4 regions of the Streptomyces sp. LMG1-1-1.1 genome follow, and region 1 is predicted to be linked to each of the others. Evidence: riboswitches for the same ligand, from Rfam matches in the RefSeq annotation. Region 1 holds a riboswitch; each other region holds the start of a gene.

Region 1 (7,284 bases):
GGTGGGTGAAGTGTTCGGGGTGTAGGTGAACTTGACGTTGGCGGCGCCGGTCCAGGTGGCGTAGTCGACGCGGAGGGTGTGGCGGCCGGCGGGGACGGTGAGGGCGACGGTCTTCTTCTGGGTGGTGGTGACGTTGCGCCAGAGGTCGATCCGGCGGACGCCGTCGAGGTGGACGCGGATGCCGTCCTGGGCTTCGGCGGTGAAGGCGAAGGGGCCGCCGGAGCCGAAGTCGCGGGTGAGGGACCAGCGGACGGAGAAGTTGTCCGTGGGGAGGGTGACGCCGGCGGGGTCGCCCCAGCCGTAGTTCTCGGCGATGGCACTGTCGCAGACGGTCAGTTTCGGGGTGCCGGTGAGGGTGGTGTTGGCGAAGTACTCCGCCTTCCACACGGGGGAGGCGCAACTGACGGCCGCGGCGGCCGGGATGGCGGTGAGGAGGCCGCCGGATGCGGCGAGGGCGGCCGTGGCGGCCAGCGCGCTCAGCCGGTTACGAGTCATCACAGAGGGAGGGCCCTTTCCGGACCTACGGGACACAGGTGATGTGGGGGGAACGGGCGGTGCGGGTGGGACCGGTCCACCGCCGGGACGGGACTCTACCGGCCGGTTACTCGACGCGACAGCGCGTTCCGGCGGGCGTTCAATGAAGGGGTGGGTACCGTCCGGTGGCTGGCCACTGCGGGGCTCGTGGCGCTGATGAGCGCTGCTCCGAGCCCCTCTCCCTCGCCGTCGCCCGAACCGCCCCCCGCACAGCCGCCGCCGGTGCTCGACCGGGCGGATGTGGACCGGGCCGTCGGGCGGCTGGACGCGGACGTCGCGGCGATGATGAAGCGGACCGGGGTGCCGGGCGTCTCCGTCGCGGTGGTGTACCAGGGCAAGGTGGTGCACCTGGAGGGGTACGGGGTTCGGGAGGTGGGCAAGTCGGCGCGGGTGGACGCGGACACCGTGTTCCAGCTGGCGTCCGTCTCGAAGCCGATCGCGTCGACGATCGTGTCGGGCGCGGTCGGGGTGGAGGGCTGGCAGAAGCCGGTCGCCCCCGAGCTGCCGGAGTTCCGGGTGAAGGACCCGTGGGTGACGTCGCACATGACGGTGGCGGACCTGTTCTCGCACCGCAGCGGGCTGCCGGACCACGCGGGGGACCTGCTGGAGGACCTGGGGTTCGACCAGGAGTACATCCTGGCGCACCTGCGGTACGAGCCGTTGGCGCCGTTCCGGGCGAGTTACGCGTACACGAACTTCGGTCTGACGGGCGCGGCGGAGGCCGTCGCCGCGGAGAAGGGCGTGGCGTGGGACAAGCTCGCGGAGGACACGCTGTACCGGCCGGCGGGGATGAACGACACCAGTTCCAGCTTCCGGGACTTCGAGGAGAACCCCGACCGGGCCGTGGGGCACGTGAAGGATCCGGACGGGACGTGGAAGGCGCGGTACGTGCGGGATCCGGACGCGCAGTCGCCGGCGGGCGGGGTGAGTTCGTCGGCGCGGGACATGGCGAAGTGGCTGCGGCTGCAGTTGGGGAACGGGACGCTGGACGGCCGGCGGATCGTCGACGCGGAGGCGCTCGAACTCACCCACCACCCGGAGTCGGTGGCGTCACCGGCGCGGGCGCCGGCGGCCAGGACCGGGTTCTACGGCCTCGGCTGGAACGTGTCGTACGACGACGAGGGAAGGCTGCGGCTCTCGCACACCGGCGCGTTCGCGGAGGGCGCGCACACCAACGTGACGATGCTGCCGGGTGAGGAGCTGGGGATCGTCGTCCTCACGAACGGGGCGCCGGTCGGCGTCGCGGACGCGGTCGCCCTGGACTTCTTCGACACCGCGCAGGAGGGGAAGCCCAGCCGGGACTGGATGCCGCTCGTCAACGCGCTCTACGAGCAGGAGGCGGAAGCGGGCCGGTCCGACACGGACTACGCGCGTCCGCCGGCCGACGCGGCCGCCGCGAAGCCCGCCGCCGCCTACACCGGCACGTACACCAGCGACTACTACGGCCGGCTCACCGTGGCCGAGGCCGACGGCGGCCTGGTGCTGCGGCTGGGGCCGGAGCCCCAGACGTACCGGCTGACGCACTACGCCGGTGACACGTTCAGCTTCCCGACGCGGGGGGAGAACGCCGTCGGCCTCACCGGCGTGACGTTCTCCCCGGACGGCAAGACCGTCCGCGTCGAGTACCTGGACCAGGAGGGGCTGGGGACCTTCACCCGTACCTCTTCCTAGGGCGACAGGCCCTGGCTGCGGTCGGCTCAGCCGTACCGGCGCGGGGTCCAGGCGATGGTGCGGCCGTCGGCGCGTTCGACGGCGCGGGTCTGCGAGGAGCCGACGAGGAGCAGGGTGCGCATGTCGACCTCGGACGGTTCCAGGGTCTTGAGGGTGACGACGCGGACGGACTGCTCGGGGCCGCCGACGTCGCGGGCGACGACGACGGGCGTCTCGGGGGACCGCAGTTCGAGGAGGAGGTCGCGGGCGGCGGCCACCTGGTGGGTGCGGGACCTGGAGCCCGGGTTGTAGAGGGCGACGACCAGGTCGGCGGAGGCGGCGGCGCGCAGCCGGGCCTCGATGACGTCCCAGGGCTTGAGCCGGTCGGAGAGGGAGATCGTGGCGTAGTCGTGGCCGAGGGGGGCGCCCGCGGCGGCGGCGGCCGCGTTGGCGGCGGTCACCCCGGGGAGGACCCGTACGGGCACGTCGGCGTACTCCGGTTCGCAGGCGACCTCCAGGACGGCGGTGGCCATGGCGAAGACGCCGGGGTCGCCGCCGGAGACGACCGCGACCTTGCGGCCGCGCCGGGCCAGGTCGAGGGCGAACTCGGCGCGCTCGGACTCGACCTTGTTGTCGGAGCCGTGGCGGATCTGGCCGGGGCGGAGCACCGGCACCCGGTCGAGGTAGGTGGTGTAGCCGACGAGGACGTCGGCGTTGACGAGCGCGCCGCGCGACTCGGGCGTCAACCAGGGCGCGCCGGCCGGGCCGGTGCCGACGACGACGACCTCGCCCCGGTCCCGTACGGGGGGCTGCTGGTCGACGCGGGAGGGCAGGACGGCGACCGAGAAGTAGGGGACGGTGGACGGGTCCACGTCCGTCAGGCGCTCGGTCCGCTCGCCGGCCATGAACGCCCGCTCCACGTAACGGGCGTCGTCGAGGCGCCCGGCCCGCTCCAGGGCCCGCTTCACGGTGGGGAAGGTGCGGCCGAGCTTCATCACGACCGCCGAGTCGGTGCCGGCGAGACGGGCCGTCAGCTCGTCCTCGGGCAGCGTGCCGGGGATGATCGTGAGGACTTCCTCCGCCTCGCACAGCGGCTCGCCGAGGCGGGCGGCGGCGGCGCTCACGGAGGTGACGCCGGGGATGACGGTGGTGTCGTAGCGGTCGGCGAGCCGCTTGTGCATGTGCTGGTAGGAGCCGTAGAACAGCGGGTCGCCCTCGGCGAGGACGGCGACGGTGCGGCCGGCGTCGAGGTGGGCGGCGAGGCGGGCCGCGGCCTCCTCGTAGAAGTCGTCCAGGGCGCCCCGGTAGCCGCCGGGGTGGTCCGTGGTCTCCACCGTGAGCGGGTACATCAGCCGCTCCTCGACGTGGTCGTCGCGGAGGTGTTCGGCGGCGATGGAGCGGGCGATGGAGCGGCCGTGGCGGGCCGAGTGGTACGCGACGACGTCGGCGGCGGCGATGGCCTTGACCGCGGCGACCGTCATCAGGTTCGGGTCGCCGGGCCCGAGGCCGACGCCGTACAGCTTGCCCTTCACCGGTGCGTCCTCGGTGCCGCTCATGCCTGGATCTCCGCTTCGTGGGCGATGGCGTTGATCGCGGCGGCCGTCATGGCGCTGCCGCCGCGTCGGCCGCGTACGACGAGGTAGTCGAGGCCGAGTTCGTGGGCGCGGTCGGCGAGCGCGTCCTTGGATTCGGCGGCGCCGATGAAGCCGACCGGTATGCCGAGGACGGCGGCGGGCCGGCCGGCGCCCTTGGCGACCATCTCCAGGAGGTGGAAGAGGGCGGTGGGGGCGTTGCCGATGGCGACGACGGAGCCTTCGAGGCGGTCCCGCCAGAGTTCGAGGGCGGCGGCGGAGCGGGTGGTGCCGAGTTCGGCGGCGAGGGCGGGCACGGCCGGGTCGGACAGCGCGCAGACCACCTCGTTGTCGGCGGGCAGCCGCTTGCGGGTGACGCCGCTGGCGACCATCTGCGCGTCGCACAGGATCGGGGCGCCGGCGCGGAGGGCCGCGCGGCCCCGGGAGACGACCTGCGGCGAGTAGGCGATATCGCGTACGAGGTCGGTCATGCCGCAGGCGTGGATCATCCGGACCGCCACCTGGGCGACGTCGGCGGGCAGGCCCGCCAGATCCGCCTCGGCGCGGATCGTGGCAAAGGACTGGCGGTAGATCTCCGCCCCGTCCTTCTCGTAGTCGAACATCGTGTCGCTCTCGCTCATCTCGTCGTCGTGCGGGCCGTGGTGACAGCTTCGGTCAGGGCGGTACGGGAGGTGGGGGCGCCGTCCACCAGGTAGGCGCCGTCGGCGGTGGCGACGACGTCGACCCAGGTGCCGTGCGGGTGACCGCAGCGGCGCTCGCACCCGGAGTAGTGGACGGGAAGGACCGGGAGGCCGGCGGCTCGGGCGGGACCGGGCCGCTCGGGGGCCGCGTCGGCGCGGACGTCCGCGAGGGACTTGGCGCAGCCGGGCCGCCCCGTGCAGGCGGTGACGCCCGCCCCGGGGGAGTCGGGGCAGGTGATCAGCCCGTGCGCGGCGAGGCCGGCGAGCCGGTCGGCCGCGGCCCCGACCACGACGGCGCCGCGCCACGGCGTCAGCCGGACCTCGTCGGCGGGCAGCAGCGCGCGCAGCTGGGCGGCGGTGAGGCGGCCGAGGGGCGCGAGGACGTACAGGGCGCCGGTGCCGAGCGGCCCGGGGGCGGGCGGCGTGCCGAGGACGAGGAGCGACCGCGCCGGCGGTACGGGCTCCGCCGCGATCCCGGCCCGGCCGAGGGCGCCCGGCACGTCCGGGGCGGACCCCTCCGGTAGTTCCCGCACCCGCCAGGCGCCGTTCCCGGCCTCGCGGGCGGCGTCGAGGAAGGCTCCGGCGGCGGCGAGGGCGGCGCGGGGCGCGTCGGCTCCGGCGATCCGGAAGGCCCTCCCGCCGACGTACATGACGACTGTCCCCGGCTCCGCTGCGACCAAGGTCACATCGCCGCCGAGGCCCGCCACGTCTCCGCGGCCGTCGTCGAGGACGAAGAGGAAGCGGCCCGAGAGCGCCGCCGCCCAGGGCTCCGCGCAGAGCAGGGAGTCGAGCGCGCGGGCCCACAACTGGACCTCGGGGCCGCCGAGTCCGTCGAGTCCGGCGGTCGGCGAGGCGACGATGTTGCGGACGCGTTCGTGGGTGGGGGAGGGGAGCAGGCCCGCGTCGGCGAGCAGTTCCGCGAGGGTCGCGCCGCAGTCGTCCGCGAGGCCGCGGAGTTCCGCGTTGCCCCGCGAGGTGACGCTGATCCGCCCGTCGCCGAGGGTCTCCGCCGCGTGCGCCAGGATCTCGACCTGACGTGCCGTCAAGCGCCCTGCGGGCAGGCGCAGTCGGGCCAGCCGACCGTCGTCGGCCGCGTGCAGGCGCAACGCCCCTGGGCAGGCGTCTCCGCGGTCCCGAATGCGAGGTTCGCCCGGTTCGGGAGCCGGGGGTGGGGTGGGCGGCATGGCGGCGAGCATACCCACGGGCCACCGGCCGACCACCGGGTGTGATCCGGCCGACTCCCCGGCACGCCCCGCCCCGCCGACGGCACGATCTACTATGCACACGGCATGGGGTCGCAGGACCCCGGGGAGGAAGCCCGGTGAGAATCCGGCGCGGTCCCGCCACTGTGAACCCGTACCAGCGATGGCACGGGTGAGTCAGGAACTCCCCGCCATCCACACGACCACCCGGGGCGCGGACAACCCCGAGGAAGGCCTGAGCTCGCCATGCTTCTGCTGCTGTCGCACTCCGACACCGACCTGCTCAGCGCCCGTGCGGCGAACGCCGGCTCCGCCGGCGGCCCGGTCGAGTACCGCTTCGCCAACCCCTCCCGCCTCCCCCTCGCCGACCTGCCCGGCCTCCTCGACGACGCCGAACTCGTCGTCGTCCGCCTCCTCGGCGGCCTCCGCTCCTGGCAGGAAGGCCTCGACGCGATCCGCGCGGCCGGAAAGCCGGTCGTCGTCCTCAGCGGAGAACAGGCCCCCGACGCCCAGCTGATGGAGGCCTCCACCGTCCCCGTCGGCGTCGCCACCGAGGCCCACGCCTACCTGGCGCACGGCGGCCCGGAGAACCTGGAGCAGCTGGCCCGGTTCCTCTCCGACACCGTCCTGCTCACCGGCCACGGCTTCGAGGCCCCGGCCGCCGCCCCCACCTGGGGCCCGCTGGAGCGCACCCCGAAGCCCACCGACGGCCCGACCATCGCCGTGCTCTACTACCGCGCCCACCACATGAGCGGGAACACCGCCTTCGTCGGCGCCCTCTGCGACGCCATCGAGGACGCCGGAGCCCGGGCGCTGCCGCTGTACGTGGCCTCCCTGCGCGCCCCCGAGGCGGAACTCGTCTCCGTCCTGCGGGGAGCCGACGCCATCGTCACCACCGTCCTCGCGGCCGGCGGCACCAAGCCGGCCGAGGCGCAGGCCGGCGGCGACGAGGAGGCCTGGGACGCGGGCGCGCTCGCCGCGCTCGACGTGCCGATCCTCCAGGCGCTGTGCCTGACCGGCTCGCGGTCCGCGTGGGAGGAGAACGACGAGGGCCTCTCGCCGCTGGACGCCGCCAGCCAGGTCGCCGTGCCCGAGTTCGACGGCCGGCTCATCACCGTCCCGTTCTCCTTCAAGGAGATCGACGAGGACGGCCTGCCCGCGTACGTCGCCGACGCCGAGCGCGCTGCCCGCGTGGCCGGGATCGCCGTCCGGCACGCCCGGCTCCGCCACATCCCGAACGCCGAGAAGAAGCTGGCGCTCGTCCTCTCCGCGTACCCGACCAAGCACTCCCGCATCGGCAACGCGGTCGGCCTCGACACCCCCGCCTCCGCCGTCGCCCTGCTCCGCCGCCTCCGCGAGGAGGGCTACGACTTCGGACCGGAGGAGGACCTCCCCGGCCTGGTCTCCGGCGACGGCGACGAGCTGATCTACGCCCTCATCGAGGCCGGCGGCCACGACCAGGACTGGCTCACCGAGGAGCAGCTCGCCCGCATCCCGGTCCGCATCCCGGCCGCCGACTACAAGCGCTGGTACGCGACGCTGCCCGCCGAACTCCGCGAGCGGGTCGAGGAGCACTGGGGCCCGGCGCCCGGCGAGATGTTCCTCGACCGGTCCCGCAACCCGGAG
Region 2 (7,284 bases), on a different contig from region 1:
CTCGGTCTCGTACCAGGTCCTGACCCCAGGAAGGTCAGCGTAAGCGCCCATCGTCCCAGGCCCTCTCCGGATCGGCCCCCTGCCCCGCCCAGTCTCCGCCGGGCCCCGGAGGGCCGCAAACGGTGGCCCGCGCCGGCTCGTGCGGCGCATGCCGTTCAGGGTTCGAACGCGCCGCGGGGGTTCGAACGCGGAAGACGGGGCACCCGGTCCTTCCGATCCGAGAGGGGTGAATGGGCATGAGCGCAGGGGGGTCGACCACGGCCGTCGCGAGAAGAGCGGCCCGTGGGGACGTAGTACGAGCGGGCGCCCGGACGGGCTTCGTCGCACGGGGGGTGCTGTACCTGTTCATCGGGATCCTGGCCGTACGCATCGGCCTGACGGGCACCGGCGAACAGGCCGACAAGGGCGGCGCCCTCGCCCAGGTCGCCGGGACGCCGTTCGGAGCCGTGATGCTCTGGGCCCTCGGCATCGGACTCGTCGGGATGGCGCTGTGGCGGCTCTCGGAGGCCCTGTTCGGCAGCGCGGGCCCGAAGGGCGACAAGTCGGCCAAGCGGGCCGTGTCCGGCGCCCGGGCCGTCTTCTACGCCGTCTCGGCCTTCTTCGTCCTGTCCTTCGCGACGGGGAACCGGGACAGCGGCGCCGGCTCGACCGACCGCCAGAGCCACGACATCACCGGCCGCCTCCTCGACCTGCCGGCGGGGCAGTGGCTGGTCGCCGCTGCGGCCGTGGGCTTCCTCGGCGCGGGCCTGTGGATGGGCGCCCGGGCCGTGATGCGGAAGTACCGCAAGCACCTGACGTGGGCCACGATGTCCGAGAAGCAGCGGCGCTTCATGGACGTGACCGGCATCGCCGGCGGTGTGGGACGCGGGCTGGTCTTCGCCGCGATCGGCTTCTTCGGGCTGAAGGCGGCGATCCAGTTCGACCCGGACGAGGCCAAGGGCATGGACGACGCGATCCGCTCGTTCGCGCAGACCCCCGCCGGGCCGTGGCTGCTGGTCGCCGTGGCCGTCGGACTCGTCCTCTTCGGGATCTTCTCCTTCGGCCAGGCGAAGTGGCGCGACGTCTGATCCGACGGCCCTGATCCGAAAGCCCCGCACGCCAGAACTGCCGGGGGCCGGGCAGTTCGCCTCCTACGGTCAGCCGGCCCGCAGGGCGCGGCGGTGTTCCCGCCAGGTCACCGGCGGCGCGGTGACCGCTGCGGCGGCTCAGCCGAACGCCGAGAGCTTCTCCCGCGCCAGCAGTTCCGCCCCGCGTCCGAGGCCCGCCAGGCCGCTCGGCACGTCCGTGCCGCCGGCGATCCGGGCCCGGGCCGCTCCGCCCACGCAGGCGAGTCCCGCCGGCAAAACGATCCGGCCGCGCTCGGCACGATGTTCTCCATGGTCGCCGCCCTGCTCCGCCGGCGCACACCGACGCCTTCACGCACTCCCTCCAGGGCGCCGGACTCATCGGCGGCATCCTCATGTTCGCCGTGGCGGCCGTCGTGTTCTTCCTGACCTCCGAGGGCACCGAAGTCTCCAACGCCAAGCGCCATCAAGCCCCAAGATCCGGACCATTCCCGGGCCATCTCGCTCACGAGGACCGTCAGCGAGAACATTCCCCCTGGCCAGCACGTCGGAACCCGTGAACCGCTGGTAGACGAAGAATCTGCCAACGCCCCCCCTGCGGCGGCCCGGAAGACGCAGAGCCCGGGCCGACGATGAGTAGGCGCCCACACGGCAGCGAGACACGGCGCGAGCGTCCGTCAACCTGCTTAGGCAGCGTCGACGCCGCCACGTGTCCAAGCAACACACCGGTCAAGGCGGTCTGTGATCGTCGCCGGCAGCCGACGATACTGCTGAAGGGACCATCCTCTGCACCTGCAAACCACCGCACATCGAGTCGGCACCTGACACGCCGTCACCTAAGTCAGCAAGACACCGGTCAGGGCCACACCCGCTACCTGCTAGGAGTCACGTATGAGAATGTTGATCAACGTCCCGGAGACCGTCGTCGCTGACGCGCTGCGGGGGATGGCGGCGGCACATCCCGAGTTGACCGTGGACGTGGAGCGGCGGGTCGTGGTGCGGAGGGACGCGCCCGTGGCGGGGAAGGTGGCGTTGGTGTCCGGGGGTGGGTCCGGGCATGAGCCGTTGCACGGGGGGTTCGTGGGGCCGGGGATGTTGGCGGCGGCGTGTCCTGGGGAGGTGTTCACGTCGCCGGTGCCCGATCAGATGGTGCGGGCCGCGGCGGCGGTGGACAGCGGGGCCGGGGTGCTGTTCGTCGTGAAGAACTACACGGGGGACGTACTGAACTTCGAGATGGCTGCGGAGCTCGCGGAGGACGAGGGCATCCAGGTCGCGAAGGTCCTGGTCGACGACGACGTGGCGGTGACGGACAGCCTGTACACGGCGGGGCGGCGCGGCACGGGTGGCACGCTGTTCGTGGAGAAGATCGCGGGGGCGGCGGCCGAGGAGGGGGCGCCGCTGGAGCGGGTGGAGTCGGTCGCGCGCCGGGTGAACGAGCGGTCGCGGTCCTTCGGGGTGGCACTGAGCGCGTGCACGACGCCCGCGAAGGGCAGCCCCACCTTCGACCTCCCGGACGGGGAGCTGGAGTTGGGCGTCGGGATCCATGGCGAGCCGGGCCGCGAGCGCCGGGCCATGATGACGTCGCGGGAGATCGCCGACTTCGCCGTGGACGCCGTCATCGAGGACCTGCGCCCCACCGGTCCGGTGCTCGTGCTGGTCAACGGCATGGGCGGGACTCCGCTCCTTGAGCTGTACGGCTTCAACGCGGAGGTGCAGCGGGTGCTCGCCGAGCGGGGCGTGCCGGTGGCGCGGACACTGGTCGGGAACTACGTGACCTCGCTCGACATGGCGGGCTGCTCGGTCTCGCTGTGCCAGGTGGACGAGGAACTGCTGCGGCTGTGGGACGCGCCGGTGCAGACGCCCGCGCTGCGCTGGGGCCGGTGAGCCGGGCCGTGAGGACACCGGCGGACGAGGGAACGGGCGAGGGAGAGGGCATGACGGAGACGTTCGGCGCGGAGTTCCTGGTGCGCTGGCTGGCCGCGGTCGCCGAGGTCGTGGAGCGCGAGGCGGACCGGCTGACCGAGCTGGACTCGGCCATCGGCGACGCCGACCACGGCGCCAACCTCAAGCGCGGATTCGCCGCCGTCGCCGAGACGCTGGCCAAGGAACCGCCGACGACCCCCGGCGCCGTGCTGGGCACCGCAGGACGGCAGCTCATCTCCACCGTCGGCGGCGCGTCGGGGCCCCTGTACGGGACGCTGCTGCGCCGCACCGGCAAGACCCTCGGCGACGACGAGCGGATCAACCGCGCGCAGCTCGCGGAGGCACTGGGTGCGGGCGTCGCCGCCGTGTCCCAGCTCGGCGGAGCGCAGGTGGGCGACAAGACGATGCTGGACGCGCTGGTGCCGGCCGTGGAGGGCCTGCGGACCTCGTTCGACGCGGCCCGCGCCGCCGCCGAGGAGGGCGCCCTCGGGACCGTACCCCTGCGGGCGCGCAAGGGTCGGGCGAGCTACCTCGGCGAACGGTCGGTCGGGCACCAGGATCCGGGGGCGACGTCGTCGGCCCTGCTGTTCTCGACGCTCGCCGAGACCGCGCGCACCGAGGGGGTGTCTTGAACACGGCGACTGACGGGTCGACTCCCGGCCCTTCGACGTCCGGAGCTTCGGCATCCGACGCTTCGACTCCCGACGCTTCGACACCCGACGCTCCGACACCCGGCGCTCCGACATCCGTCTCGTCGACGTCGGGCGCGTCCGTGTCCGCGTCCGCGTCCGCCTCCCCCTCCCCCTCCCCCTCCGCCTCCGTCGGCATCGTGCTCGTGTCGCACAGTGCGGCGGTCGCGGCGGCCGTGGTCGAGCTGGCGCGGGGGCTTGCGGGCGGGGGTGGGCTCGCGCCGGTGGCGGCGGCGGGTGGGACGCCGGACGGGGGGCTGGGGACGAGTTCGGAGCTGATCGCCGAGGCGGCGAGGGCGGTGGACCGGGGTGCCGGGGTGGCGCTCCTGGTCGATCTGGGGAGCGCGGTGCTCACGGTGAAGGCGCTGCTGGCCGAGGGGGACGAACTGCCCGCGGGTTCGCGGTTGGTGGACGCTCCGTTCGTCGAGGGCGCGGTCGCGGCGCTGGTGACGGCGAGCGCGGGCGGGGACCTCGACGCGGTGGCGGCGGCGGCCTCGGAGGCGTACGCGTACCGGAAGGAATGAGGCTGCGCGGCGAGTGCGCGGAGTGACGGAGGGGGCGCGCCGGGTGGCGACCGTGTTGTGATGCAGCAGGTCAACCCACTAATGTCGCAGGGCCTTGGTGTACGGGAAACCGGTGCAGTACCGGTGCGGCCCTCGCCACTGTGATCGGGAGGTCCGGCTCCACCCCCGCGGGGAACACCCTCGGGGAAGCCACTGGACCGCGACGGGAGACCGCCGCGGTGTGGGAAGGCGGAGTCGGACGGCATGACCGTCAGCCAGGAGACCGGCCAGGGTGCGTTGTCCATCCACGAGGTGCTGGAGAGGGTCTCCCGACCATGCATATAGCCGAGGGGTATCTGCCCCCCGCTCACGCCGCCGCCTGGGGCGTCGCGGCCGCCCCGTTCGTCGTCCACGGGGTCCGCGCGCTGACCCGAGAGGTGCGGTCCAACCCCGAGTCCACGCTGCTGCTGGGCGCGTCCGGCGCCTTCACGTTCGTCCTGTCCGCGCTCAAGCTTCCGTCGGTGACGGGTAGTTGCTCTCATCCGACCGGTACGGGGCTGGGCGCGATCCTGTTCCGGCCGCCGATCATGGCGGTCCTCGGCACGATCACCCTGCTGTTCCAGGCGCTGCTGCTCGCCCATGGCGGCCTGACCACGCTCGGCGCCAACGCCTTCTCGATGGCGATCGTCGGGCCCTGGGCGGGGTACGGGACGTACCGGCTGCTGCGCCGGTTCGGTACGCCGCTGATGGTGGCCGTCTTCTTCGGCGCGTTTGTCGCCGACCTCTCCACGTACTGCGTCACCAGCGTGCAGCTGGCGCTGGCGTTCCCGGACGCCGGGACGGGGGTGGCGGGCGCGCTGGCCAAGTTCGGCGGGATCTTCGCGGTGACGCAGATTCCGCTGGCGGTGAGCGAGGGCCTGCTCACCGTGCTCGTGATGCGGCTCCTCACCCAGTCGAGCAAGGGCGAGCTGACCCGGCTGGGTGTCCTCCCCCGGCCGCGGACCGCGCTCGACAAGGAGGCGGCCGCGCGATGAGCGTCAGGATCAGCCGAAACGCGAAGATCAACGGACTGCTGCTGCTGGTCGTCGTCGCGCTCGCGGTGCTGCCGCTGGCGCTGGGTCTCGGCGACCACAAGGAGCAGCCGTTCACCGGGTCCGACGGGGAGGCGGAGACGGCCGTCTCCGAACTCGCTCCCGACTACGAGCCCTGGTTCAGCCCCCTGTACGAGCCGCCGTCCGGCGAGATCGAGTCGGCGCTCTTCGCGCTCCAGGCGGCCCTGGGCGCCGGCGTCCTGGCGTACTACTTCGGCCTGCGGCGCGGCCGCCGGCAGGGGGAGGCGCGGGCCGCGGCGGCGAGGGCCGAGGCGGACGGTGCGGCAGGGGACGAGGGCGACACGGGGGCCGCTGCCCGGCCCGTCGACGGGCGGGACGTGTAGTCGCCGATGCTGCCCATCGACGCGGCGGCGCACAGCAGTCGCTGGCGCTCCCGCCATCCCGCCGAGAAGGCGGTGCTCGGTTTCGGTCTGACGCTGTGCGCGGTGGGTCTGCCGCCGTGGCCGGGCGCGGTGCTCGTGGCGGCGGTGACGCTCGGGGTGCTGCTCGGGCCGGCCGGCGTGCCGGGCCGCCAGCTGTGGCGGGCGTTTCGCGTTCCGCTCGGGTTCTGTGTCACGGGCGCGGTCCCGCTGCTGTTCGAGGTGGGTGGGGCGCGGGGAGTCGTGGCGCTGGCGCCCGGTGGCCCGGCGCACGCGGGCGGGCTGTTGCTGCGGACCGCGTCGGCTTCGCTCGGGGTGCTGCTGTTCGCGTTCACGACGCCGATGTCCGACGTGCTGCCCCGGCTGGTCCGGGCGGGCGTGCCGGCGCCGGTGGTGGACGTGGCGCTCGTGATGTACCGGATCATCTTCCTGCTGCTCGACTCGCTGTCCCGGATCCGGCAGGCCCAGGCGGCGCGTCTGGGGCACACCACCCGGGCCGCGACCTGGCGTTCGCTCGCGGGGCTCGGCGCGACCACGTTCGTCCGGGCCTTCGACCGGGCGCAGCGCCTGCAGTCGGGGCTCGCCGGGCGGGGGTACGACGGGACGCTGCGGGTGCTCGTGCCCGCGTGCGGGATCTCCCGCCGGTTCCTCGCGGCGACGGCCGTGCTGCTCGGGGGGCTCGTCGCCCTCACCCTCGTACTGGAAAGGTTCCTTCCGTGACGCCTCAGAACGCGACGACGCCCCGGGGCTCGACGCCGGTCGTGGAGCTGGTGGGGGCGGGGTTCGCCTACGAGGACGGGCCCGCCGTCCTGTCGGGCGTGGACTTCGCGGTGGCGGAGGGGCGTGCCGTCGCGCTCCTCGGCCGCAACGGCAGCGGCAAGACGACGCTGCTGCGGCTGCTGAGCGGCGGGCTGCGGTGCGGGGGCGGTTCGCTGCTCCTGGACGGTGCGGAGGTGACGTACGACCGCCGGGGCCTGACCCGGCTGCGGACCACCGTGCAGCTCGTGGTGCAGGACCCGGACGACCAGCTGTTCGCGGCCTCGGTCGGCCAGGACGTGTCGTTCGGGCCGATGAACCTGGGGCTGCCCGAGGACGAGGTGCGGCTCCGGGTGCGCGAGGCGCTCGAGGCGCTGGACATCGTGGCGCTCGCGGACCGGCCGACGCACCTGTTGTCGTACGGTCAGCGCAAGCGGGCCGCCATCGCCGGCGCCGTGGCGATGCGGCCCCGGGTCCTGATCATGGACGAGCCGACGGCCGGCCTCGACCCGCACGGCCAGGAGATGCTCCTCGACGCCCTCGGGCGGCTCCGCGCGTCGGGCACCACGGTGGTGATGGCGACGCACGACGTGGACCTGGCGCTGCGCTGGGCCGACGAGGCGGCGGTCCTCTCGCCCTCGGGTCTTCGCACGGGGCCGGTCGCGGAGCTCCTCGCCGACGACGCCCTCCTCGCCGCCGCCCGGCTCCGCCGGCCCTGGGGCACCACCGTGGCCCGCCTTCTGCGCGCACAGGGCCTGCTCACCCCGGACGCGCGGGAGCCCCGGACACCCGAGGACCTGGACGCCTGGGCCGGGCCACAGGGGGCCGGGGCGCAGGTGGCCGGGGCGTAGGCGGTCAGGGCGCAGACCGTCAGGGCA
Region 3 (7,284 bases), on a different contig from region 1:
GCGGGCCCCTCGCCCTGCGGAGGGATGCCGCCGCCCTCGGGGCCGCCGCCGGGACCCCCGTCACCGGGCCCTCCGTCGCCGGGACCGTCGGGCTCCGGGTCCTCGTCGGGCTCCTCGCCCTTGAACTGCTCAAGGGTCTCGTCGAGCTTGTCCTCGTCGAGGCCCGGCGCGTCGAACGGCGAGCGCCGCCGCCGGTGGGGGAGGGCGAGCAGCGCGGCCTGCCGCACGTCCTCCGAGGTCACCTCGGTCCGCCCCGCCCACGCGGCGAGCGCGCTCGCCGTCCTGGCCATCACGATGTCGGCGCGCATGCCGTCCACCTCGAACGCGGCGCAGGTCGCGGCGATCTGGAGCAGCACCGCGTCCCCGAGCGCCACGCTCGGCAGCAACGTCCGCGCGGCGACGATCCGTTCGCGCAGCGCGCTCTCCTCGCCCGCCCACCGCGCCGCGAAACCGGCCGCGTCGTCCTCGAACGCCAGCCGGCGCCGTACGACCTCCACCCGCTCCTCGGGCACCCGGGAGGCCGCGACCTCCACGGTCAGCCCGAACCGGTCGAGCAACTGCGGCCGCAGTTCCCCCTCCTCGGGGTTCATCGTCCCCACCAGCAGGAAGCGCGCCGCGTGCCGCACGGAGACGCCCTCGCGCTCGACGTGCGAGGCGCCCATGGCGGCGGCGTCGAGGAGATGGTCGATCAGGTGATCGCTCAGCAGGTTGACCTCGTCGACGTAGAGGATCCCCCGGTGCGCGGCGGCGAGCAGCCCCGGCTCGAAGGCCTTCACACCGTCGGCGAGCGCCTTCTCGATGTCGAGCGCTCCGACGAGCCGGTCCTCGGAGGCGCCGACGGGCAGTTCGACCATGCGCGCGGGACGGGAGGTCCCGGTCGCGTCGCCGTGCGGACCGTCCGGGCACGCGGGGTCGGGCGCGCCCGGGTCGCAGCTGAACCGGCAGCCGGCGACCACCGGCACCTCCGGCAGCAGTTCGGCGAGCGCCCGCACCGCGGTGGACTTCGCGGTGCCCTTCTCGCCCCGCACGAGGACACCGCCCACGGAGGGGCTGACCGCGTTCAGCAGCAGCGCGAGCCGTAGGTCGTCCATGCCGACGACGGCCGTGAACGGGTAGCGGGTGCTCATCGGGCGGTCACTCCTTCGAGAGGTACGGAAGTCGGGGCGGGGTGCGCGCTCACGGCGCGCCCGGCGGCACGAACGGCAGCCCCGCCGGGGCTCCCTCCTCGATGAGCCGGAGGAGCGCGTCGGTGTCGGCGTGCTCCTCGATCAGGTCGCCGAGCCGGTCGAGCTGTTCCTCGCGGAGGGTGTGGAACGACGTGTCGGGGGCGGGGACGAACCGGCGTCCCGCGGCCGCCGCGACCTCGCGCAGGAACGCCCGGCGGAAGCCGTCGCTCTCCAGCGAGCCGTGCCAGTGGGTGCCCCAGACGGAGCCGACGCGACAGCCGTCGAGGAACGGGTCCCCGCCGAGCACCTCGGCCACGCCGTGGTGGATCTCGTACCCCTCGACGCGCTCGCCGAGCGCCTCGCCGACCGGCCGGGCGAGGGTCTTCTCGACGCCGAACCGCACCCGTACGGGGAGCAGCCCGAGTCCGTCGACCACGCCGGCCTTCGACTCGACGTCGTCCTCGATGCGCTCGCCGAGCGCCTGGAAGCCGCCGCAGATGCCGAGCACCGGCCGGCCCTCGGCCGCGCGCCGGGCCAGCTCGCCGGCGAGCCCCCGCTCGCGCAGCCACGCCAGCGCCTTGACCGTCCCCCGGGTGCCGGGCACGACGACCAGGTCGGCGTCGACGAGCTCCTCCGGGCGGTCCACGAACCGGACGACGACACCGGGCTCGGCGGCCAGCGCGTCGACGTCGGTGAAGTTGGACATCAGCGGTACGGCGCAGACGGCGACCCGCAGCACGTCGGCGCCGACCGGCGGCGCGACGACGGACTCGCGGACGGTGCCGCGCAGCGAGACCCGGAGGCCGTCCTCCTCGTCGATGCCGAGCCCGTGGGCGTACGGCAGGACGCCGAACGTCCGGCGCCCGGTGAGGCCGTGCAGCATGTCGAGGCCGGGTTCCAGCAGGGTGACGTCGCCCCGGAACTTGTTCACCAGGTATCCGGCGACGAGGGACTGGTCCTCGGGGCTCAGCAGCGCCGTCGTGCCGAAGAACTGGGCGAAGACGCCGCCCCGGTCGATGTCGCCGACGACGACCACGGGCAGCTTCGCGGCCCGCGCGATGCCCATGTTCACGATGTCCGTGCGCCGCAGGTTGATCTCGGCCGGACTGCCCGCCCCTTCGCAGATCACGGCGTCGTACATGCCCCGGAGTTCCTCCAGGCACGCGAGGACGGGCTCGAAGAGTTCCTTCTGCCGGCCGCCGTGGTAGCCGCGGGCGCTCAGTTCGCCGACCGGCTTGCCCATGAGGACGACCTGGCTGGAGCGGTCGCTGCCGGGCTTGAGCAGCACCGGGTTCATCAGGGCGGTCGGCTCCACCCGGGCCGCCTGCGCCTGCATGGCCTGGGCGCGGCCTATCTCGGCGCCCTCCCTCGTGACGAAGGAGTTGAGGGACATGTTCTGTCCCTTGAACGGTGCGACCCTGATGCCCTGCCGGACCAGCCAGCGGCAGATGCCGGCCGTCACGACGCTCTTACCGGCGTCCGACGTGGTCCCGGCGACGAGCAGTCCGCCACCCCTCATGCGTTCCTCCGCTTCAGCGCGCTCACGATCAGCCGGCCGCCCACGCAGGCGGCCAGGGTCAGTCCGGTGATCCGGCGGGACAGCCGGACCGCCCGCTCGATGTCGGCGACCTCGACGGCCCGCCCCTCCCCGTTGAGCACGGGCCGGTGCTCGACCCGCCCGCCGTACGCGAGGGTGCCGCCGAGCCGCACGCCGAGCGCGCCCGCGAAGGAGGCCTCGACCGGGCCCGCGTTGGGGCTGGGGTGCTTCGCCGCGTCCGCCCGCCAGGCCCGTACGGCTCCGCGCGGATCGCCGCCGGCGACGGTCGCGAGGGCGGCGGTGAGCCGGGCCCCAGGCCAGCCGGCCACGTCGTCGAGCCGGGCCGAGGCCCAGCCGAAGCGGCGGTGGCGGGGGGACTTGTGCCCGACCATCGCGTCGAGGGTGTTGACGGCGCGGAAGCCGACGAGCCCCGGCACGCCCGCGACGGCGCCCCAGAAGAGGGCGCCGACCACGGCGTCGGAGGTGTTCTCGGCGACGGACTCGACGACCGCGCGGGCCATCGCGGGACCGTCGAGGGAGTGCGGGTCGCGGCCGCAGAGGTGGGGCAGCCGCTCGCGGGCCCCCTCCAGGTCCCCGGCGGCGAGCGCGCCTCCGATGGTGCGGGCCTCTCGCCCCAGGGTCGTGCCGCCGACGACGGCCCAGACGGTCGCCGCGGTCAGGGCGACGGAGGCGGCGCGGTTGCCGCGTACGGTCCGGGCGGCGAGGGCGCCGGCGGCCGCGGTGGTGCCGGCGCAGACGGCGGTGTGCAGGGCGCCCCAACCGCGGTGGTCGCGCCACAGGGCCCGTTCGACGCCGGCCGCGGCCCGGCCGAACACGGCGACGGGATGTCCGCGTCGGGGATCGCCGACGAGCCGGTCGACGACGAGGCCGAGGGCCGCACCGTACGCGAAGACACCGGTGGCTCGGGAAACGCTGCGGCTGCAGCCGGGCATGGCGCTATGTCCTCACTCAGGGTCCGCGCCCTGGATCGACGTGACGGGCGGCGCGAGTTCCTGGCTCCCGGACCCTGCGGATCCGGTCACAGTGGCGGGACCGCGCCGGATTCGCACCGGGCTTCCTCTGCTGCCGCCGTAATGGCCTCGGCAGTCCACCACGGCCCGAGAACACCCGTCAACTCACCCTTGACCTGCGTCGCGTCACTGTGCGAAGCACCACAAACACGACGGCCGGGCGGTCCGCACCCAAGGTGCGGACCGCCCGGCCGAGGTACCCGGGACCGTCAGGCGACGATCAGGTAGATGCCGTACGCCACGGCCGCGAGGCAGAGGCCGAAGCAGGCGTAGGCGCCGGTGCGGGCCAGGGTGGCGGAGCCGCCCTGGGCGGCGGCCTGCTCCTGCTTGGAGAGGCCGATGACGCCGAGGGTGAAGAGGCCCACCAGGGCGACGGTCGCCACGAGGCTGACTCCGAAGACGGAGCCGAGAGCTGCCCAGTCGATCTTCATGTCGTTGGTTCCTTACACCGCTGCGGCGGGGGCCTGGGGAGCGGCCGGGTCGATGGGAGCCGGCGCGGGGATGGTGGTCTTGAGGTCCTCGTCCGCGACGGCGGCGACGGAGCCGGCCGGCGGCGGGGTGACGGCCGCGATGGCGGTGGTCACGACACCGTCCGCCTGGGCCTCGTCCTCGACGTCGTTGACGTTGGTGTGGTCGACGACCTGGCGGCGGGAGACGAGCCAGATGCCGAGGCAGGAGGCGACCAGGAAGGCCGCGACGAGGTAGACGCCCCAGTCGCCCTGGCGGGCGACGTACTCGGCTCCGGCGGCGACCAGGCCGGCGGCCGGCAGGGTCAGGCCCCAGGCCACGAACATGCGGGTGGCGGTCGACCAGCGGACGACGCCGCCCTTGCGGCCCAGACCCGCGCCCATGACGGCACCGGAGACGGAGTGCGTGGTCGAGAGGGAGAAGCCCAGGTGGGAGGAGGCCAGGATGACCGTGGCCGCGCTGGTCTGGGCGGCGAAGCCCTGCTGCGGCTTGAGGTCGGTGAGGCCCTTGCCCATGGTGCGGATGATGCGCCAGCCACCGAGGTAGGTGCCGAGGGCGATGGCCGCACCGGCGGAGACGATGACCCAGACCGGCGGGTTGGAGCCGGGGGCGAGGGTGCCGCCGGCGACCAGGGCGAGGGTGATGATGCCCATCGTCTTCTGGGCGTCGTTGGTGCCGTGGGCGAGGGAGACGAGACCGGCGGACGCGATCTGGCCGACCCGGTAGCCCTTGGCGGTGTGCTGCTCCTCGGTCTTCGCGCCGATCCTGTACGTCAGCTTCGTGCCCAGCATCGCGGCGATGCCCGCGACGACCGGGGCGGCGACGGCCGGGATGAGGACCTTGGTGACGACGACCTCGCCGTTGACACCGCTGAGGCCGATGGAGGCGATGGTCGCGCCGATGAGGCCGCCCATGAGGGCATGGGAGGAGCTGGACGGCAGTCCGACCAGCCACGTCACCAGGTTCCAGAGGATCGCGCCGACGAGCGCGGCGAGGATCACTTCGGGCTGGATGCCCTCCTCGTTCACCAGGCCCTTGGAGATCGTCTTGGCGACCTCCACGGACAGGAACGCTCCGACGAGGTTCAGCACGGCGGACATGGCCACCGCCGTCTTGGGCTTGAGCGCACCGGTCGAGATGGTCGTGGCCATCGCGTTGGCGGTGTCGTGGAAACCGTTCGTGAAATCGAACACGAGAGCTGTCACGACCACAATGGCGAGCAGCAGCGTGATGTGTTCCATTTACCCAGGCAATCGTTTGACGTCAGTGGCTCGTTGAACGTAGGCAACCTGGGTGAACGGAAGATGAACTGGGGCGGGCGGCGTGGTGTCCCTATCCGGTGTCAAGAGATTCCGCTTAGCTCCCGGACCGGGGTCCTGTCCACGATGCGGTCGCCCTGCGACCCCTGGTAATCCAGGCGGTTCCCGGGCACATGCGACCTGCCCCGGTTCCTCCCCCACCACCCCGTTCCGCTCCCTGGACCGGACCATCCGACCGGGGGACCCCGTCGAGGAGACCCATGTCACCCCCAGGGGGAGTGCGGGCGCACCGGTCCGGAGCCCCCGACCGGGTCCGTCCGGTGGCAGGCCGCCGCCGCCCTGCCGACACTGGGAGCGTGCGCCCGGCTACAGCGACGGCAGCGGCCGTCACCACCCTGATCGGTGTCGGCGCGGCCGCGGTAGCGGCCGGCCGGTACGCCAGCGACGTCGCCCTCAAGGTGCCGTCAGGACGTCCCCTGCCCGGGGACCCCCGACTGACCGTGCACGCCACGGGCCCCGAACGGATCACCCTCACCCGCAGCCTCGCCTCGCTGCGCCCCGGCACGTACGGACTGGAGGCCCCCGGCCTGCACGCCGTCGTCGGCCCCGTCCTCGACCGCGTCCCGCACACCGCCGACACCGTCGTCCGGCGTCTGGAACGCGTCGAGCTCGGCACCCCGGGGCCCGGCGCCCGCGTCCGCCTCACCCCCCAGCTGCACCGCGGCACCCCGGCCGCCGCCCTCGGCCTCCCGTACGAGGACGTCGAGATCCCCGGCGAACTCGGCCCCCTGCCCGCCTGGCTCGTCCCCGGCCCGCGCACCATCTGGGTGATCGCCCTGCACGGCCTCGGCACCACCCGCGAGCACCCGCTGAACGTCGTCCCCTTCTTCAACCGGCGCAAGATCCCCGTCCTCGTCCCCACCTACCGCGGCGACGAGGGCGCGCCCCCGTCCCCGGACGGCCTCGCCCACCTCGGCGACTCCGAGTGGCGGGACGTCGACGCCGCCATCCGCTACGCCGTCCGCCGCGGCGCCGCCCAGGTCGTCCTGCACGGCTGGGGGACCGGCGCATCGATGGCCCTGCGCGCCGCCGCCGAGTCCGGGGTGCGCGACCGGATCGCCGGCCTCGTCCTCGACTCGCCGGTCCTCGACTGGGAGGCCACCCTCCGCAACCTCGCCGCGGCCCGGCACGTCCCCGGCCCGCTGCTCCCGCTCGCCGTCCGCGCCGCCCAGGGCAGGACCGGCCCGCACGGCGACCGCATCCGGGCCGCCTCAGCGCCGGACGCCCTGCGGGTCCCGGTCCTCCTCGTGCACGGCCCCGACGACACCATCGCCCCCTGGGAGTCGTCGGTCGAGCTCGCCGCCCGCCGCCCCGACCTGGTCAGTCTGCGGACCGTCCGACAGGCCCCGCACGCGGCCATGTGGAACGCCGACCCGGTCCACTACGAGGAGTCCCTGCGCCGCTTCCTCACCCCGCTGCTCTGACGGCGGCCCGCGCGACGCCCCCGAGGAGCCGCCCCGGGCCGCGGTTCGGGGGCCGTTCTGACGGGGCTGCGGATTCCGATTGGGCTTTCGGGCCGTCAGCGGGAAGACTGCCCCCGTGACGTCTCGAAAGCCCGATGAACCATTGGCGCGCAACTCCAGACTCCGACTCGTCCGCCCGCGGGCCCTGGCCACCGCCCGACGGGCCGTGACGACCCGGCGCACCCGGCCGGCGCCGCGGCCGCCCGAGGGCACTCCGCCCCGCGCGGAACTCGCCCGCCAGGCCCGGCAGGTCCTCGCCGACGCCGTACGGCTCGCCCGCTGGGCCGCCGTCGAGCACGG
Region 4 (7,284 bases), on a different contig from region 1:
GGGAGGCGGAGACGGCCGCCAGCTCGTGGGTGCGCCGGGCGCCCATCTCGATCAGGCGCCGGCCGCCGGCCGCGGCCGACATGCGGGACGCGGCCGCGGCGATGGCCGAGTCGTGGTTGAGGATGGAGAGGATCACCGTCTCCAGGAGCACGCACTCGGCGAAGGAGCCCTCGACGCGCAGCACGGGCGAGCCGGGGAAGTACACCTCGCCCTCGGGGTAGCCCCAGATGTCGCCGGAGAAGCGGTAGCGGGCCAGCCACTCCAGGGTCGGCTCGTCGACGATGCCGCGCTCGCGCAGGAAGCCCAGGACGGCGGGGTCGAACCGGAAGTTCTCGACGGCGTCGAGGACCCGTCCGACGCCCGCGACGACGCCGTAGCGGCGCCCCTCGGGCAGTCGCCGGGTGAAGACCTCGAAGACGGAGCGCCGGTCGGCGGTTCCGGCCCGCAGGGCCGCCTGGAGCATGGTCAGCTCGTACTGATCGGTGAAGAGCGCGGTCGACGGCACGTCCACCGGCAGCCCAAGGTCCGCAGCGTTCATGTCAGCGATGCTAGCGCAGAAATCGTCAGAGTGACGATTTCTATCGCCGGATGTCCTCCGCCGAGGGCGCGCCCCGTTTGTGCGACGGGCGCCCAGGGGTGACAACATGGGGTGAGTGAGCGTCGCGCCTATTGAGATCGAACGTACGGAATCCGCCGAGGAGGTCTCCGCGGTCGTCGAACCCGACGTGCCGTGGGTGACCCTCGTGCACAACGATCCGGTCAACCTGATGAGCTACGTGGAGTACGTCTTCCAGTCGTACTTCAACTACTCCAAGCACAAGGCGCACAAGCTGATGCTCGACGTGCACAACAAGGGCCGCGCGGTGGTCTCCAGCGGCACCCGCGAGGAGATGGAACGCGACGTGCAGGCGATGCACGGCTACGGCCTCTGGGCGACCCTCACCCAGGACCGCTTCTGATGGCCGGCCACTTCGAGTCCCTGCCCGGCGGTGGCGCCGCCGTCGCGCTCGACGACGTCGAGATCTCCATCCTGCGCTCCCTCGCCGTCCAGCTCATGGAGCTGATCGGGCCGGGCGACGAGCCGGCGGCGGACGCCGACCCGCTGGCCGCGCTGTTCTCCGAGGGGCCGAGCGAGCCGCCGTCCGACCCCGCGCTCAAGCGCCTCTTCCCCGACGCGTACGGCGACGCCAGCGAGGAGCTGCGGGCGGCCGCGTCCGACTTCCGCCGCTACACCGAGAACGACCTGCGGGCCCGCAAGCGCGAGGACGCCCTCGTGGTGGTCCGCGCCCTGGACGGGCTCTCCGTCGACGCGGAGGGCGAGGGCGGGGCGGTCCTGAAGCTGACCCCGGACGAGTCCCGGGCCTGGCTCGGCGCGCTCAACGACCTCCGGCTGACCATCGGGACCCGCCTCGACGTCACGGACGACGACGAGAGCGAGCAGCTGTACCGGCTGCCGGACTCCGACCCGCGCAAGCCGATGGTGATGGCGTACCTCTGGCTGGGGGCGCTCCAGGAGTCCCTCGTCATGACCCTGATGCCGTAGCGGGTTCTCCCCGACGGCGGTTGTTCGCTCAGCGGACGCTCAAATCCGGATAACGAATGCGTTATCAGAGCGTCCGCCGTGTCATCTTGAATTCCCTTTGTCCCCATTTTTATGTGGCGCAGACCACTCCCAACTCCCTCGATCGCCCCCCACCCCGTGATAAATCTTCACGACCGCTCGGGGACGCCACCCCTGTTCCCGAGGGCGCTTGGACCGGCTGACCGCCGGTGGCACTCCATCCACATCCGGGGGGATCAGGAACTGATCCGCAGCAGACGCACTCGCAGTCGCGCGGATCGGTATGGAGAAAGGCGCACCACCATGACCTCAGTGCAGGTCAAGCAGCACGACGGCAACGAGGCCGAGGACTCCGCATCGGGCGAGGGCTACCACCGGGCACTCGGCGCCCGCCAGATCCAGATGATCGCGATCGGCGGCGCCATCGGCACCGGACTGTTCCTCGGTGCGGGCAAGGGCATCTCCATCGCGGGACCGAGCCTGATCCTCGCGTACGCCATCGCGGGCCTCGTCATCTTCTTCATCATGCGGGCACTCGGCGAGCTCCTCATGTACCGCCCGGTCTCGGGCTCCTTCTCGGAGTACGCCCGGGAGTTCATCGGCCCGTTCGCGGGCTTCGCGACCGGCTGGACCTACTGGCTCTTCTGGGTCGTCACCGGCATCACCGAGGTCACCGCCGCCGCGACCTACATGACGTACTGGTGGGACATCCCCCAGTGGCTCTCCGCCCTCGTCTTCACCGTGATCCTCTACGGCGCCAACCTGATCTCCGTGAAGCTCTTCGGTGAGCTCGAGTTCTGGTTCTCCATGGTCAAGGTCACCGCGATCGTCGGCATGATCCTGATCTGCGCCGGCATCCTCACCCTCGGCTTCTCCGACGCCGGCGACACCGCCTCCGTCACCCACCTGTGGGACCTCGGCGGCTTCTTCGCCGGCGAGGACGGCATCGGCTCGACCCTGATGACCCTCCAGATGGTCATGTTCGCGTTCCTCGCCGTCGAGCTCGTCGGCGTCACCGCGGGCGAGTCCAAGGACCCGAAGACGGTCCTGCCGAAGGCGATCAACACCGTGCCGTGGCGCATCGCCGTCTTCTACGTCGGCGCGCTGATCATGATCCTGTCGGTCGTCCCGTGGACCGAGTTCAAGCCGGGCGTCAGCCCGTTCGTCGCGGCCTTCGAGAAGATGGGCCTCGGCGTCGGCGCCGCCATCGTCAACTTCGTCGTCCTCACGGCGGCCCTGTCGTCCTGCAACTCGGGCATGTACTCCACCGGCCGCATGCTGCGCGACCTCGCGCTCAACGGCCAGGGCCCGAAGGCCTTCACCAAGCTGACCAAGTCCGGCACCCCGCTCGTCGGCACCACGGTCTCCGCCGCGCTGATGACGGTCGGCGTCTGGATCAACTACCAGTGGCCCGGCGAGGCGTTCAACTACGTCGTCTCCTTCGCCACCATCTCCGGCATGTGGGCCTGGATCGTCATCCTGATCTGCCAGATCCGCTACCGGATCAAGGCCGACCGGGGCGAGCTCCCGCAGTCGCCGTTCAAGGCGCCGGGCGGCATCTGGTTCAGCGCCTTCTCGCTCGCCTTCATCACCATGGTCATCGTGACCATGGGCATGGACAAGGACAACCGCGTCGCGCTGTACGGCGCGCCCGTCTGGGGCCTCGTCCTCGCCGTCTCCTACCTGGTCCTCAAGGCCCGCAACCCCGAGGGCGCGGCCTTCGCCAAGCGCTCCTGAGCGACCCGCGTCCAGCATCCGGGCCGTCCCGTACCACTCCTCGGTACGGGGCGGCCCGTCTGCTTATCCTGTCGGCATGCTGACCATCACCCGGGCCCTGTACGACCAGATCGTGGAACACTCCCGCGCGGACCACCCCGACGAGGCCTGCGGCGTGGTCGCCGGCCCGGCCGGCAGCGGCCGCCCCGAGCGGTTCATCCCCATGCTGAACGCCGCCCGCTCGCCCACCTTCTACGAGTTCGACTCCGCGGACCTCCTCAAGCTCTACCGCGACATGGACGACCGCGACGAGGAGCCCGTCATCGTCTACCACTCGCACACCGCCACCGAGGCCTACCCGTCCCGCACGGACATCTCGTACGCCAACGAGCCGCACGCCCACTACGTCCTCGTCTCCACCGCCGACACCGACGGCGCCGGCCCCTTCCAGTTCCGCTCCTTCACCATCGTCGAAGGCGTCGTGACCGAAGAGGACGTCGAGATCGTCGAGGCCTACGCGTAGGACGCGCCCGCCGACGTCGTGCGGAACCGCGCCAGATAGGCGGAGGGCGTCACCCCGAAATGCCGGGCGAACGCCCTCCGCAGCGTCTCGTCGCTCCCCAGACCGCTCCGCGCCGCCGCCCCCGTCACGCTCGCCCCGCCCTCCAGGAGCATCCGGGCCGCCTCCACCCGCACCCGCTCCACGTACCCCGCCGGCGTCGCCCCCACCTGCTCCCGGAACAACCGGGTCAGATGCCGGGCGCTCACCCCCGCCCGCCGCGCGAGCACCGGAGCACTGTGGTCCGCCGCCGGATCGGCCACCACCGCGTCAAGGAGCGGCCGGACCACCGGATGCGCCGTCGGAGGGGTCCGCGAGGCGGCCGAGAACTGCGACTGGCCGCCCGGCCGCTGCAGGAACACCACCAGGTCCCTGGCCACCGCACGGGCCGCCTCCGGCCCCCGGTCCTCCTCCACCAGCGCCAGGCACAGGTCGATCCCGGCCGTCACCCCCGCCGAACTCCACACCTCCCCGTCCCGCACGTGGATCGCGTCCGGATCCACCACCGCCTCCGGAAACCGGCGCCCCAGCTCCGCCGCGTGCTCCCAGTGCGTCGTCGCCCGCCGCCCGGCCAGCAGCCCCGCCGCACCCAGCGCGAACGCCCCCGTGCACACGGACGCCACCCGCCCCGAGCGCGCCGCGAGCCCCGCCACGGCCGGAGCCGCCGCCACGCACAGCTCCACGTCCACCGCCCCCGGCACCACCAGCGTGTCCGCGCCCGTCACCGCCGCCACCGCCACGTCGGCCCCGATCCGCAGCCCGCACGACGTCCGCACGTCCCGCCCGCCGGGCGTACACACCAGGACCTCGTAACCCGACCCCGCCGTGGAGAACACCTCCAGGGGAGCCGAGACGTCCAGGAGCCGGACACCGTCGAAAGCCGCCACCACCACCGTGTGCACCGTCATGTGTCCGATTCTGTGGGATACCCGTCCGTACGGACATGGCGGGGGTACGGGCCCGGCGACGAGGCTGGTCCCATGAACGCACTCGCGCTGATCCCCGACAGCGGCCTCGCCACCGCCGCCACCGAACTCGTCCGCGACACCACGAGCGAGCTGATCTACGACCACTCCCGCCGCGTCTACCTCTTCGGCGCCCTCCAGGGCCGCGCCCGCGGCCTCGCCTTCGACGCCGAACTGCTCTACGTCGGCGCGATGTTCCACGACCTCGGCCTCGGCGAGAAGCACCGGGGGAGCGGCCGCCGCTTCGAGGTCGACGGCGCCGAGGAGGCCGCCGCGTTCCTCCGCGCCCACGGCGCCGACGAGGACGCCGTCCGCCGGGTCTGGACCGCCATCGCCCTCCACACCACCCCCGGCGTGCCGGAGTTCATGGAGCCCGAGGTCGCGCTCGTCACGGCCGGCGTCGAGTACGACGTCCTCGGCATCGGCTACGACGACCCCGCCGCCGTCAGCCCCGGCGACCGGGCCGCGATCGTCGCCGCCCACCCCCGCCCCGACTTCAAGCGCCGCATCCTGGAGGCCTTCGCCGACGGCATCGCCCCCAAGCCGGAGACCACCTTCGGCAACGTCAAGGCCGACGTCCTGCGCCACTACGCCCCCGGCTTCGTCCCCGGCGACTTCGTGACCACCATCCGCGACTCGTCCTGGCCCGAGTGAGAGACTGGCCGGGACCCAAAGGCGGCAGGACCCAGGAAGCCGGTGCGAATCCGGCACGGTCCCGCCACTGTGACCGCCTCCCCCGGGGAGGCGGAAGCCAGGAACTGACCTGCCGCCTTCTCACCACCGATCGGGGACGTGGAAATCCCCGGAGGAGGCCCGTTCCGCCGTGTCCTGGCGTCGCCCGCTGCTGTCCGCAGCCGTCCTGATCCCGCTGCTCGCCGCCTGCTCGGCCGCCCCCGAGGCCGCCGCGCCACCCGCGAAGCCCGCCGCCGGATTCCCGTACACCGTCACCAACTGCGGTGTGCCGCACACCTACCAGGCCCCGCCCCGGCGTGCGGTCACCATGAACCAGCACGTCACCGAGATCATGCTCGCGCTCGGCCTGGAGAAGTCGCTCGTCGGCACCGCCTACCTCGACGACGCGATCCTCCCCGCGTACGCCAAGGCGTACGGCACCGTGCCCGTCCTCGCGAAGGAGTACCCCTCCAAGGAAGCCCTCCTCGCGGCGAACCCCGACTTCGTGTACGGCGGTTACTCCTCCGCCTTCTCCGCGAAGGACGGCCGGAGCCGCGACGACCTGGCGCGCTCCGGCATCGCGACCCGCCTCAACACCGAGTACTGCCCCACCGGTTCGCCCACCGTCGACGACCTCTACCGCGAAGTCCGTGAGACGGGCCGGACGTTCGGCGTCGCCGACCGCGCCGAGACCTGGATCCGGCAGGCCCGCGCCACCGTCGCCGCCACGGAGAAGCGGCTCGACGGCACCCGGCCCGTCTCCGTCTTCGTCTACGACAGCGGCGACAAGACCGCCTTCACCGCCGGCGGCAAGGGCATCGGCAACGACCTCGTCACCCGCGCCGGCGGCCGGAACGTCTTCGCCGACCTCGACAAGGCCTTCGGCGACGCCACCTGGGAACAGGTCGTCGACCGCCGCCCGGACGTCATCGTCATCTACGACTACGGGTCCACCACCGTCGAACAGAAGAAGAAGCGACTCCTCGACGACCCCGCCCTCAAGGACGTCCCCGCGATCCGGAACCACCGTTTCGCCGTGCTGCCGCTCTCCGACACCGTCCTCGGCGTCCGCGTCCCCGCCGCCGTCGACAAGCTGGCCGCCCAGCTCCACCCCGCCCGGTGAGCACCGCCCTCCGCCCGGCCGCGACCCCCGTACGCACCGCACCCCCCGGCCGCGGCCCCGCGCACCCCGGCCGGTACGCCCTCGTCGTCACCGGACTCGTCCTCGCCCTCGCCGCCGCCGCGCTCGCCTCCCTCGCGCTCGGCTCCGTCCGCGTCCCGCCCGGCCACGTCCTCGACGCCCTGACCGGGCGGGCGGCCCCCTCGCCGCACCGCACGATCGTGCTCGACGTACGACTGCCCCGCGTCCTCCTCGGCATCGTCGTCGGCGCCGGACTCGCCGTCGTCGGCGCCGTCCTCCAGGCCCTCGTCCGCAACCGGCTCGCCGACCCCTTCCTCCTCGGGATCTCCTCCGGAGCCTCCGCCGGCGCCGTCCTCGTCCTGGTCCTCGGCATCGGCGGAGGGGTCACCACCACCCTCGCCCTGCCCGCAGGAGCCTTCGCCGGCGCCCTGCTCGCACTCGTCCTCGTCTACGGGCTCGCGCGCCGCGGCGGGACCATGACCGGCGCCCGCCTCCTCCTCGCCGGCGTCGCCGTCTCGTACATCCTCTCCGCCCTCGCCACCCTGCTCCTCGTCGTCGCCGGACGCCCCGAACAGTTCCAGGAAGCCATGTACTGGTCCCTCGGCGGCCTCGGCAGCGCCCGCTGGGACACCCTCGCCCTGCCCGCCGCCGTCCTCGCCCTCGGCGTCGC

What was found. Region 1 has a riboswitch for cobalamin ahead of cobN (cobaltochelatase subunit CobN). Riboswitches for the same ligand answer to the same signal wherever they lie in the genome.
Region 2: it holds a riboswitch for cobalamin, as region 1 does, so the genes downstream of both, MRBLMG1_RS04615 (energy-coupling factor ABC transporter permease) here and cobN (cobaltochelatase subunit CobN) in region 1, are expected to answer to the same signal.
Region 3: it holds a riboswitch for cobalamin, as region 1 does, so the genes downstream of both, MRBLMG1_RS35300 (cobalamin biosynthesis protein) here and cobN (cobaltochelatase subunit CobN) in region 1, are expected to answer to the same signal.
Region 4: it holds a riboswitch for cobalamin, as region 1 does, so the genes downstream of both, MRBLMG1_RS13405 (ABC transporter substrate-binding protein) here and cobN (cobaltochelatase subunit CobN) in region 1, are expected to answer to the same signal.

Annotation. Positions count from the first base shown of each region.
Region 1 is NZ_JBFPNH010000021.1:324,745-332,028, reverse strand. It holds gene MRBLMG1_RS12190 (fibronectin type III domain-containing protein) at 1-495, opposite strand, end outside; gene MRBLMG1_RS12185 (serine hydrolase) at 646-2,205, shown strand; gene MRBLMG1_RS12180 (precorrin-2 C(20)-methyltransferase) at 2,232-3,740, opposite strand; gene MRBLMG1_RS12175 (precorrin-8X methylmutase) at 3,737-4,396, opposite strand; gene MRBLMG1_RS12170 (cobalamin biosynthesis protein CobG) at 4,393-5,652, opposite strand; cobalamin riboswitch at 5,728-5,865, shown strand; gene cobN (cobaltochelatase subunit CobN) at 5,905-7,284, shown strand, end outside.
Region 2 is NZ_JBFPNH010000012.1:176,145-183,428, reverse strand. It holds gene MRBLMG1_RS04640 (alpha/beta fold hydrolase) at 1-51, opposite strand, end outside; gene MRBLMG1_RS04635 (DUF1206 domain-containing protein) at 237-1,067, shown strand; gene dhaK (dihydroxyacetone kinase subunit DhaK) at 1,956-2,948, shown strand; gene dhaL (dihydroxyacetone kinase subunit DhaL) at 2,999-3,619, shown strand; gene MRBLMG1_RS04620 (PTS-dependent dihydroxyacetone kinase phosphotransferase subunit DhaM) at 3,760-4,200, shown strand; cobalamin riboswitch at 4,279-4,485, shown strand; gene MRBLMG1_RS04615 (energy-coupling factor ABC transporter permease) at 4,515-5,213, shown strand; gene MRBLMG1_RS04610 (energy-coupling factor ABC transporter substrate-binding protein) at 5,222-5,614, shown strand; gene cbiQ (cobalt ECF transporter T component CbiQ) at 5,621-6,370, shown strand; gene MRBLMG1_RS04600 (ATP-binding cassette domain-containing protein) at 6,367-7,257, shown strand.
Region 3 is NZ_JBFPNH010000087.1:47,808-55,091, reverse strand. It holds gene MRBLMG1_RS35310 (putative cobaltochelatase) at 1-1,127, opposite strand, end outside; gene MRBLMG1_RS35305 (cobyric acid synthase) at 1,177-2,685, opposite strand; gene MRBLMG1_RS35300 (cobalamin biosynthesis protein) at 2,682-3,656, opposite strand; cobalamin riboswitch at 3,695-3,831, opposite strand; gene MRBLMG1_RS35295 (hypothetical protein) at 3,944-4,165, opposite strand; gene MRBLMG1_RS35290 (inorganic phosphate transporter) at 4,178-5,443, opposite strand; gene MRBLMG1_RS35285 (alpha/beta hydrolase) at 5,818-6,945, shown strand; gene MRBLMG1_RS35280 (hypothetical protein) at 7,061-7,284, shown strand, end outside.
Region 4 is NZ_JBFPNH010000023.1:8,846-16,129, forward strand. It holds gene MRBLMG1_RS13370 (nicotinate phosphoribosyltransferase) at 1-538, opposite strand, end outside; gene clpS (ATP-dependent Clp protease adapter ClpS) at 654-959, shown strand; gene MRBLMG1_RS13380 (DUF2017 domain-containing protein) at 959-1,543, shown strand; gene MRBLMG1_RS13385 (amino acid permease) at 1,865-3,298, shown strand; gene MRBLMG1_RS13390 (Mov34/MPN/PAD-1 family protein) at 3,375-3,800, shown strand; gene MRBLMG1_RS13395 (GlxA family transcriptional regulator) at 3,791-4,744, opposite strand; gene MRBLMG1_RS13400 (HD domain-containing protein) at 4,817-5,455, shown strand; cobalamin riboswitch at 5,448-5,582, shown strand; gene MRBLMG1_RS13405 (ABC transporter substrate-binding protein) at 5,625-6,596, shown strand; gene MRBLMG1_RS13410 (FecCD family ABC transporter permease) at 6,593-7,284, shown strand, end outside.